3 regions of the Lysinibacillus sp. 10T31 genome follow, and region 2 is predicted to be linked to each of the others. Evidence: riboswitches for the same ligand, from Rfam matches in the RefSeq annotation. Region 2 holds a riboswitch; each other region holds the start of a gene.
The links. Region 2 has a riboswitch for lysine ahead of AC1DCY_RS24815 (amino acid permease). Riboswitches for the same ligand answer to the same signal wherever they lie in the genome.
Positions count from the first base shown of each region.

Region 1: it holds a riboswitch for lysine, as region 2 does, so the genes downstream of both, AC1DCY_RS22315 (aspartate kinase) here and AC1DCY_RS24815 (amino acid permease) in region 2, are expected to answer to the same signal.
Region 3: it holds a riboswitch for lysine, as region 2 does, so the genes downstream of both, AC1DCY_RS18590 (transporter substrate-binding domain-containing protein) here and AC1DCY_RS24815 (amino acid permease) in region 2, are expected to answer to the same signal.

Region 1 covers NZ_JBFTHS010000051.1:9,501-13,180, forward strand. Annotated here, with positions in the region: gene uvrC (excinuclease ABC subunit UvrC) at 1-1,040, shown strand, start outside; gene AC1DCY_RS22310 (hypothetical protein) at 1,081-1,263, opposite strand; lysine riboswitch at 1,486-1,664, shown strand; partial or broken gene AC1DCY_RS22315 (aspartate kinase) at 1,880-3,099, shown strand; gene AC1DCY_RS22320 (methyl-accepting chemotaxis protein) at 3,225-3,680, shown strand, end outside.
Region 2 covers NZ_JBFTHS010000072.1:11,852-15,531, forward strand. Annotated here, with positions in the region: gene AC1DCY_RS24815 (amino acid permease) at 190-1,653, opposite strand; lysine riboswitch at 1,738-1,914, opposite strand; gene AC1DCY_RS24820 (CynX/NimT family MFS transporter) at 2,089-3,297, shown strand; gene AC1DCY_RS24825 (nitric oxide synthase oxygenase) at 3,359-3,680, opposite strand, start outside.
Region 3 covers NZ_JBFTHS010000034.1:29,395-33,074, forward strand. Annotated here, with positions in the region: gene AC1DCY_RS18585 (amino acid ABC transporter permease) at 1-711, opposite strand, end outside; gene AC1DCY_RS18590 (transporter substrate-binding domain-containing protein) at 905-1,771, opposite strand; lysine riboswitch at 1,889-2,075, opposite strand; gene odhB (2-oxoglutarate dehydrogenase complex dihydrolipoyllysine-residue succinyltransferase) at 2,693-3,680, opposite strand, start outside.

The sequences.
Region 1 (3,680 bases), on a different contig from region 2:
CCGTCGAGAAGGGCTGGATGTGTGTTCAAGTTTTCTTTGTTCGTCAAGGAAAGCTTATAGAACGAGATGTCTCGATTTTCCCAGTTTATCAAGAGGCAGAAGAGGAATTTTTAACGTTTGTTGGACGATTTTACGAAAAGTTAGAGCACATTAAGCCTAAAGAGATCTTTATCCCACAATCTATTGATGCAGATATTTTAACGGAATTATTAGAAGTTAAGGTACTGACACCAAAACGTGGGCAAAAAAAAGAGCTAGTTGAATTAGCGACAAAAAATGCTGAAATTGCTGTAGCAGCAAAGTTCCAACTTATTGAACGTCAGGAAGAACGCACAATAGGAGCATGTGAGGCGCTCGGTGAAGCTATGGGCATTTCTACGCCTTTAAGAATTGAGGCTTTCGATAATAGTCATATGCATGGGACGGATGCTGTATCTGCAATGGTTGTATTTATCGATGGAAAACCTGCGAAGAAGGAGTATCGAAAATACAAAACACGTACCGCCGCCAAGCACGATGATTACGGGGCAATGCAGGAAGTAATACGTCGTCGATACACACGTGTATTAAAAGATGGTCTACCTTTACCGGATTTAGTACTAATAGATGGTGGGAAGGGGCAAATGGAAGTCGCGCGAGAAGTATTAGAGGATGAGCTCGGCCTTGTCATTCCAATTGCCGGATTAGCAAAAGATGAAAAGCACAATACGTCACAGCTTCTATTTGGTGATCCACCTGAAGTAATTGCGTTAAAGCGTACAAGCGATGGATTCTACTTACTACAACGAATTCAGGATGAAGTACACCGCTTTGCTATTACCTTCTTACGACAGCAACATGAGAAACATGCTATACAATCTGTCCTTGATAATATAGAGGGCATTGGTCCGAAGCGAAAACAACAATTACTCAAGCATTTTGGCTCTGTCAAAAAAATTCGTGAGGCAAGTATGCAAGCATTACAGGAAGCCGGGATGCCTGCTAATCTTGCTAGCAATATCTATGATTATTTTCATTCAGTAGAAGACTCCAACCTTTAAGGGGGGATGAATGCAGACGGAATTCCTTTTCAGTGGGTGTTCAAACTCCTACTGAAATAGAGGAACTCAGTATAAAAACGCCACGTCCTGTGGCAAAGGCTGAGTGACCAACATCTTGTTGCTGCCGCTGCCGCTTCGCTTTCGCACAGAAAACATTGTTGCTGCCGCTTCGCTTTCGCACAGAAAACATTGTTGCTGCCGCTGCCGCTACGCTTTCGCGCAAAAAACATCTGTTGGCTCAAAGCCTCCTGACGTAATTACGCCAAGGCGAAATTGATTTTCAACAGGATACATTTGTCAAAGGATTAGACGTATGCTAAGGTTGTATATAACATTGCTCTTCAATATAGCAATGTTATATGCGGCGCCTTAGTTTTTTTAGTAGTTTCTTCATATTAAATTGGAAGTTTCTTCTCTAAGGTTCAATTAAATACAATCACTATTTAGTGATGATAGAGGTGCAAGGTTCAAGAGTAGTACATTCGAGGACGAACAAGTCCAGTGAAGATGTATGAAAGGGGAGCTTGCCGAAGTGGAGCATCGTTGTTTCCGATGCTGTGCTGGTTTTACATTTAAGAGATGTAAGACTGTCGAATCTAAACGTTTCGGAGAGCTATCACACATGCGCAAGTTACTTTTATTGTACATGTTATAGGCAGCTTTCACGTTATGTGAGAGCTGCCTTTTTAGATTTCTCGAAACAACATTTTTTCAAGGCTGTTACTCTTACCTAAGAGGTGAAGGAGCTTGTTTTTGAGGTGTTATTTTTGTGAAAAGCTGAAAAAATATAGCTACTTTATAATCAGCGAAATGATTGAATACGAAGGAGAATGATAAAGATGGCGAAAATTGTGATGAAGTTTGGTGGTGCAGCATTTGTATCAACAGAGAGCATTCAAAATGTTGTGAAAAAGGCGATTGCAGAAAAGGAAAGAGGTTTTGATGTTGTCGTTGTCACTACAGCTATGAGGGGTATGTCTAAAGAATTAGCAAAAATGGCTCGTGATTTATCAGACAATGCATCTAAGCGTGAACTAGATGCACTATTTTCAACAACCTCACATTTATCAAGTACGTTAGTTGCAATTGCTTTGCAGGAAGAAGGATATGATGCAGTGTCATTAACAGGCTGGCAAGCAGGTATTCAAACCGATGATATGTATAGCAATGCCCGCATTGATGAGATTGATGCTAGTGAAATTGAAAAGTATTTTACACAAGGGAAAATCGTAATCGTTGCAGGGGAACAGGGTATTGATAATTCACGGAATATTACGACGCTTGGTAAAGGTGGGGCAGAAACCTCAGCTATAGCTATCGCGGCAAAGTTGAAGGCGGAGCGTGTAGATATATACACGAATGTGGATGGAGTCTACACAGCTGATCCAAGTCATGTTGCGGGGGCGCAAAAGCTAAAAGAAATTTCCTATGATGAGATGCTAGAGCTATCAAACTTAGGGTCACAAGTTTTACACCCGCGAGCTGTTGAGTTAGCGAAGAAGTATCAAATCCCAGTTATCATTCGGTCGAGCGAAATAGATACAGTAGGTACTTTATTGAAGGAGGAAGTTGAAATGGAAAAAAATTTAATTGTACGTGGTGTTGCCTATGAGTCAGACGTTATTCGCTTGGTTATGATGCTTATTCTAATGCTTCGTTAGCAGATATGTTCACAATACTTGCGGAAAACCGCATAAACGTCGATATAATCGTACAAGCAATAATTGATGGCTTAAAGCCGACTGTATCATTTACCATTTTAAAAGAGGAGTTCGCTGAAGCATTACGTGTCTTAGAAGATAGCAAATTATCACTAGGGTTTAGTTTTGCTGATTTTGAAATAGGTTTAGCGAAAGTTTCCATTATTGGCTCAGGGATGGCATCTAATCCAGGGGTGGCTGCCCGAATGTTTGATCGTCTACGTCGTGAAGATATCCCTGTAAAAATGGTAAGTACGTCTGAAATAAAAGTGTCTGTCGTTGTACCTCAGGACGAAATGATTCGTGCAGCAAATGCATTACATGATGAATTTAACTTAGAACAAGCGCTTTACATATAATGTTGAAGAGGATGTGTCAGTAAAAGGCACATCTTTTTTTGTTCACATCAATTTAATATTTTATCCAATTCTATTGTTATATAATAAAATGTGACATGTTTTACCAAGGGGAAGGTGGAGTTTGTATGGTATTATTCGGTTTATTTCAAAAGCCAATGGATAAAAGCGTTGAGAGAGACAACGATTTAGAAATACAAATATTAAAAAAGCGAATTTTGGAATTGGAACTTGAGCAGGAAAGCATTGATGTGAAAAATGCGATTTTAGACTTTGTACTAGCCCATATGGAGTTAATTAATTTTCAAACGGCTTTAAAGGTTCAAAATGTCTCCATGAGTGTAGGGGATATTTCAGCAATGAGTGAAGAAATGTCGTCAAATACAGAAGAGATGCTTGGGGTTGAGCAAAATGTTAATGCAAACATTCAAGAAATAAAACAGCATTCGTTACTACTTGTTGAAGAAATGGAATCTTCCATTACAAAAGGTGAGATGGTTCAGGAGTTGTTGGCCAAAGGAGCTCATTCAACAGAGCAGTTGTATGATGAAATTACTAAAATGGATGACATCGGTAAAAGTGTA
Region 2 (3,680 bases):
TTGTAATTTTATCTGAAGATTCTCAAATACAAAATTTGTATATCTATGGATCGATGATAGCTATTATGGGGATACAGGGTTTTGGAGCTTAAAGATTGTACGTCCGGGTTTACAAATTCATTAATATTTTTTAACTAAAAAAACTGCCCTGCAAGTCATTTTCTATGACTCACAGGACAGTTTTACTTTTTATTGTTCGACTTTTAAATCGCATTGCTCTAATGGATGCATTTTTGTTTTATGCTTGATTTTATAGCCAAGCCATAACAGTAAGAATAGTGGAATACCGATATATGAGACAAGGACTCCGTACCAATCTATTGTATCACCCATAAAGGCATTGTAGTTTTGTCCAATAACAACAATCATACAAACCGTAAAGGCAAATAGCGGGCCGAATGGGAATAGCCTTGCTCTATACGGCAATAATTTCGGATCTAAGCCTTGTACTTCGAACGCTCGACGGAAACGGTAATGGCTAAATGCAATTCCTAACCAGGCAATGAAGCCAGACATCCCAGAGGCATTTAGAAGCCACATATAGACTACACCATCACCAAAGAATGATGCTAAAAATGCTAGGGAGCCTACAGCTAAAGTCGCCAGTAATGCGTAAATCGGAATACCTCGACGGCTTAGTTTAGTGAAAAATTTCGGTGCATGTCCATCTACCGCTAATTGCCAAAGCATACGAGAAGATGCGTACAGCCCTGAATTCCCCGCTGACAGCATCGCCGTTAGAATGATTGCATTCATCAATGATGCAGCAAAGGCAATTCCTAAACGGTCGAACACCAGTGTAAATGGTGAAACGGCGATATCTTCAGATAATAAACGTGAGTCTGTAAATGGAATCAACAGCCCAATTGCACCAATCGCTAAAATATAAAATAAAAGAATTCGCCAGAAAACAGACTTAACGGCTTTCGGAATATTTTTACCAGGATCATCTGTTTCACCTGCTGTTATTCCAAGTAGCTCTGTCCCTTGGAACGAGAATCCTGCAGCTAAGAAAATACCAAATGTAGCAAGGAATCCACCGTGGAATGGCCCATCACTAATAAAGAAATTCGTAAAGCCTACTGGAGCTTGTCCCCCTAAAATACCAAAAATCATTAAAAAACTGATGATAATAAAAATGATTACAGTTACAACCTTTATCATTGCAAACCAATATTCACTTTCACCATAGCTTTTTACCGATAATAAATTAAACGTTAAAACTACAGCAATAAATAAAACAGTCCAAAGTGCTGATGAGCTATCTGGGAACCAATATTTCATAATTAATGAGACAGCAGAAATTTCCGCCGCAATTGTAATTGCCCAGTTGTACCAGTAGTTCCAACCAAGTGCAAAGCCTAAAGCTGGGTCTACAAATTTTGTAGCATACGTACTAAATGATCCCGATGATGGCATATAAGCTGCCATTTCACCTAAGCTCGTCATTAAAAAATACACCATGATACCGATTAATGCATAGGCGAGTAGTGCACCGCCAGGACCTGCTTGTGCAATGGCACCACCACTAGCTAAAAACAATCCTGTACCGATTGTACCGCCTAATGAAATCATTGTAATATGACGGCTTTTTAATTCTTTTTTCAGCTTCGGCGCTTTATGGCCGAGCTGATTGACTTTTATTTCACTCACAATATAGCTTCCTTCCTTTTAAGAGGCAAAAAAATGCCATCACATGAACGTTGCTGTGATGGCTAAGTAAATCCTCTGTTCCTTCAAAATGATAGCTCAACACGTTGTTCAAACGTGACAGTTCTGTTCCTTTCGGAGACAGCCCCAGCATAAGGTTTTCAAGTCCCCTCACACTTCGGCAGTATTTCCTTTCAGTTAATTTCTCTAATGCTTGTCATTTCCATTAACATACTCTTAAATACCGCGACCTCTACCTCAATATAAACATGAGGCATTAAATATTAAATTTATGATGTGTTTTAGTTTAACATACGACCTATAACATTTCAATAACTCGAGTAATGTTCTTTATTTTTCGAATTTTCCACTATTTTAATTAGTGTGATAAAGTGGTATAGTGATTCAATCAAAAGTGTTCTAACAGGGGGGATTTATTTGACTACTCATGAACATACCGATACTTATCCTAGCAGGAAAATTAACTGGAAAGGTACAACCTTATTACTCGTTATCGGAGTAATTTGTATTGCCTCGACATTACGGATGCCGCTAACAGTTGTTGGACCTATTATATCCTTTATCCGTGAAGACCTCGGCATATCCAATGTACTAGCGGGCTTTCTAACAACGATTCCATTGCTAGCATTTGCAATTATTTCACCATTCGCACCAATTGTCGCACGTAAAATTGGATTAGAATTAACATTATTTTTATCAACTATTCTTTTAGCTGTAGGAATTGTCCTACGCTCCCTTGGCACAACTAGTTTACTCGTATTTGGTACTATGCTAATTGGTATAGCCATTTCATTCGGTAACGTACTAATTCCGGGATTACTTAAATTGAAATTTCCCTATCACGTAGGTTTACTTATGGCATTTTTCACAATGTCGATGAATTTGACAGCTGGTCTTGGTGCTGGTATTAGTTATCCTATTGCCAATTCATCATTTGGTTGGCAAGGAGCTTTAGCAATCGCACTTGTTCTTGTGGTGTTAACCATATTAATTTGGATTCCACAGCTGAAATTTAATAAGCCTGAGTATACTGTTAAAACAACGAAAGAACGTGCACCATTATGGCAATCACCTGTTACTTGGGCAGTAACGGGGGCTATGGGATTACAATCATTATTATTCTATACAACCGCAGCTTGGATTCCTGAAATATACATAGCACAAGGCTTAGCAGCAGATCGTGCAGGCTGGATGTTTTCCATCATGCAATTTTCACAAGTTCCAATGGCTTTAGCTGTGCCTATTATTGCAAGTAAAATGACATCTCAACGACCTCTCGTATTAATGTTTACGGTATTTTATTTAGTTGGCTTTATCGGAGTAGTGATGGAATGGACAAGTCTCGCTGTACTGTGGATGATACTACTAGGCTTAGCGGGAGGGTCTTCATTCGCATTAGCAATGATGTTCTTTACACTACGTACCCGTACAGCTTTTGAGGCAGCTGATTTATCGGGGTTTGCACAATCATTAGGATATTTATTAGCCGCAATCGGTCCAATCTTATTTGGTTATTTGCATGATTTATTCGGTGGCTGGAATATCACTGGATGGTTATTTGTTATCGTTGTATTGATACTTTTCTTATGTTCATTTAGGGCTTCTAAAAATGAATATGTAAATTAAAAAAGGCAGCTCATAATCTTATTTCAACGGAAATAAGTTAAACGTGAGCTGCCTTTCTTTATTAATAAGGTGGTTTCAAATAAAAATAGTTCGGTGTATTGTAAACATTAACATAAGGTTTATGGTAAATGTGAGTTGTAGCTGGTGAAAGAGGTGGAATCAACCATGTCCAATTACCTGTAACCTTACGATCTGCTGTTGCTTCTGTTTCCTCAAACAATTTAAATTGCTGTGCAGCTGTATGATGATCTACGATGCTGACACCGTCTTCTTTAAAGGAATGTAGAACGGCAATATTCAGCTCAACTAATGCACGATCACGCCATAGAGAAGCCTGTTTCGTTGTATCAAGATTAAAAATTTCTGCTATAGCGGGCAGCATA
Region 3 (3,680 bases), on a different contig from region 2:
CTGTTCTTTTCGGTATGCATCTGGTCCATCCAGTCGTTTTTCTACATACAGTAAAATTCTTGATGCTGTGAATGTCATGATGAAATAAAGGACGCAAGCTACAAAGAAGGATTCAAAATAGCGGAAGTTATTACCTGCTATTGACTTTGTTTGGAAGTATAATTCCGTAACCCCGATAACGTTTAATACTGCTGTATCTTTAATATTCATAATTAATTGGTTACCTGTTGCAGGCAATATATTTCGTGCAACTTGTGGTAATACAACATGTAGCATGATTTGAAAATGATTCATACCAATTGCCGATGCGGCCTCGTACTGCCCATTATCGATGGAAACAATACCACCACGCACAATTTCAGCCATATAGGCACCTGTATTTAGTGAAACAACTAAAATCCCCGCCGTAATAAAGTGCATATCAATACCAAATGCCATATCTAATCCGTAAAATACAACCATAGCTTGTACAATCATTGGTGTACCACGGAAAAATTCAACATAGCATGTTAGTATAAAATTAATGAGCTTTAAGCTATAGAACTTTACACCTTTTTTACGAACCTTGATGGTATGCATAATTCCGATGAAAAATCCGATAAGTGCACCAATAATTGTACTAGAAATCGAAATAAGTAATGTATAATACGCACCTCGTAAAAACATTTGCCAGTTGTTCTCAACAATAGAAATAATCCATTCAAGACTCATGATGTTCCTCCTAACAACGTCGTGTTGCTTGTTCGTTAAAGTCGTGTCTTAGCTATCTACCGTTTTTGATTGGGCCATTTCTTTCTTATATCTTATGAAACTTTTAGCTAAGACATTATTATTTTTTAAAGAGATTCTTTTTTTAAAATTGTATTGGGATTGCACGGACTAGCAGTTAGCCCGTGCATTCATCTTATTGTGCTGCTGGTTGTTGGTGAATTGCTTCTTCCATAATTTTTTGGCGATCATCTTCCGAAATCCCTTTTAAGATTTCATTGATTTTTTCAAGATCTGCATCACCTTTACGTAAACCAACTGCAATAGATGTATTTGAAATATCCGTATCGAAGCCTTTTTCAAACTTTACATACGTGAACTTATCATTTGCAGCAGCAGCCGAAATACCTTCTGGACGCTCTGCTACATAACCATCAATTTTTCCAGCTTCTAATGCTACACGCATTGCTGGGAAGTTATCCATTGCTGTTTGTTTTTTTACATCTTTAATTTGATCAATAACATCGTAGTTAGACGTATTTAATTGTGATGTAATTTTAGCACCGGAGAAATCTTGAATAGATTTTGCATCTTCATATTTACTGCCTTTTTTAATAACCATAACAAAATCAGACGTATAGTAGTTTTCAGTGAAATCAATTGTTTTCTTACGCTCAGCAGTAGGCGACATACCTGCAATAATTGCATCGATTTTGTTTGATTGCAGTGCCGGTACTAAGCCATCCCATTCTAATTTTACGATGACTAATTCTTTTCCTAAGCCCTCAGCGATTTTTTTCGCCATTTGCACATCATAACCACCCGCATATTCTGCATTATCCGCAATTTTCACTGCGCCATTTGAATCATTTTGCTGTGTCCAGTTAAACGGAGCATAGCCTGCTTCCATCCCTATACGGAACACACCGCCGCTTTCACCCTTATCAGTATTTGCCCCCCCATCACTAGACGACGTCTCATCTTTTTTGTCACCAGTACCACAAGCTGCTAACAAAATTGCAGTCATGACGGTTAACATTAATACCAACCATTTTCTTTTCATGTAAAACTCCCCTTTTCTGTAAAAAAATAAGACAACTGTACCAAAAAAGACCTAAGTTCTGAACTTAGGTCTTATCTTTTTTAACAGTTGCCCAAATCCTCACTATAATTCCCAAAATTCCGAGATAGCACAACCTAGTAAACCTGGAAAGAAATTTACTAGGACAGTCCTGCACTTATTCACTGCAGACCCAGCATAAAAGTACGAGCTCCTTTTATACTTCGGCGATAGTTCCTTCTTCATTGCGTCTTCGCTTGCTTATACTCAACAATGAACTAATAAATACCGCGCCTCTACCTCACAATAGGATAAATGTGAGGTTTGTTTATTTAATTGATATTAAGATACTACTATAAAACTAATATGTTCGTCAAGATAATTTTATTACTTTTCTGACTAATTACAATATTAGGGTTTTTTTCTTCTAAAATCCTTAGAAGCAACTTTGCAAAGTTGAAAATAGTGCTTAAATTTTTAGTCATTAAGATCCCGTGATAGTTGATTTCCGTTCAGCCTGGGCGCTTTCTTGGGGGTATCCGATGAGCGTTTAGGCCAAAAGGATGTTGGTCACGAAGAACGTTATCACAGGACTTGATGCTTTTAGCCTTCGTTTCACTATTGCTGATACCTTAGGAGTAGCCTAGCCTGGCTTCCCTCCAAATCCAATCAACTTATAAACGTGTATTCGTTTTTACAAATACAAAGATGTTATTTTTGGAAAATTCTCATTTTTTTATCACAAAGGCTCTTCATTAGTAATTCAAAAGAATCTGTTATTCCACAAAATTAAATTCTTTTATACTATATACTTTATAACTACATGAAGCTTTCTTACAAATATTCCTGAAAATGAAGAATGTTTTATGACAAGCAAAAAAACCCTGCGAAACAATGTTCGCAGGGTTTTAATAAACTCAGGAATTAAGAATTTAATAATAAATCTTCTGGGTTTTCAAGTAATTCTTTAACAGTTTTAAGGAAGCCTACAGAATCTTTACCATCGATAATACGGTGGTCATAAGAAAGAGCTAAGTACATCATTGGGCGAATTTCTACTTCACCATTCACTTCAACTGGACGTTTTTTGATAGTATGCATACCAAGGATACCAGCTTGTGTACCATTCATGATAGGTGTAGACATTAATGAACCGAATACCCCACCATTTGTAATTGTGAATGAACCACCTTGAAGATCTGCTAAACCTAATTTTTTGTCGCGTGCTTTTTTCGCTAGGTCTGCGATTGAATCTTCAATTTCAGCAAAGTTTTTGCGGTCAGCGTCACGTACAACTGGTACTACTAAACCTTCTTCTGTTGATACAGCTACACCGATATCAAAGAAGTTGTTTAAGTGAATTTCATCACCAGCGATTTGTGCGTTCACATATGGGTATTTTTTAAGTGCTGCAACTACAGCTTTTGTAAAGAATGACATGAAACCAAGTTTAGAGCCAGTTGACTCGAAGAATTGGTCTTTTTTACGAGAGCGTAAAGCCATAACGTTTGTCATATCTACTTCGTTGAATGTAGTTAACATTGCTGTAGATTGTTTTACTTCAAGTAAGCGTTTTGCAATTGTTTGGCGACGACGGCTCATTTTTTCAACTGTTACACGTGATTCATCTACAGCTGCTACTGCTTTAGGTGCTGCTGGAGCTGCTTGTGGAGCTGCCACTGGAGCTGTACCATGAGCTGCTACGTCTTGTACACGTACACGGCCTTGTGGATCTACTGGAGATACAGCAGCAAGGTCAATACCTTTTTCACGAGCAAGTCTACGTGCTGCTGGAGATGCGATTACACGCTCACCAGAAGTTTCTTCTACAACTGGAGCTGCTGCAACAGGAGCAGGTGCCGCTTGTGGCGCTGCTGGAGCTGGAGCTGCTTCAACTGGTGCTGCTGGAGCA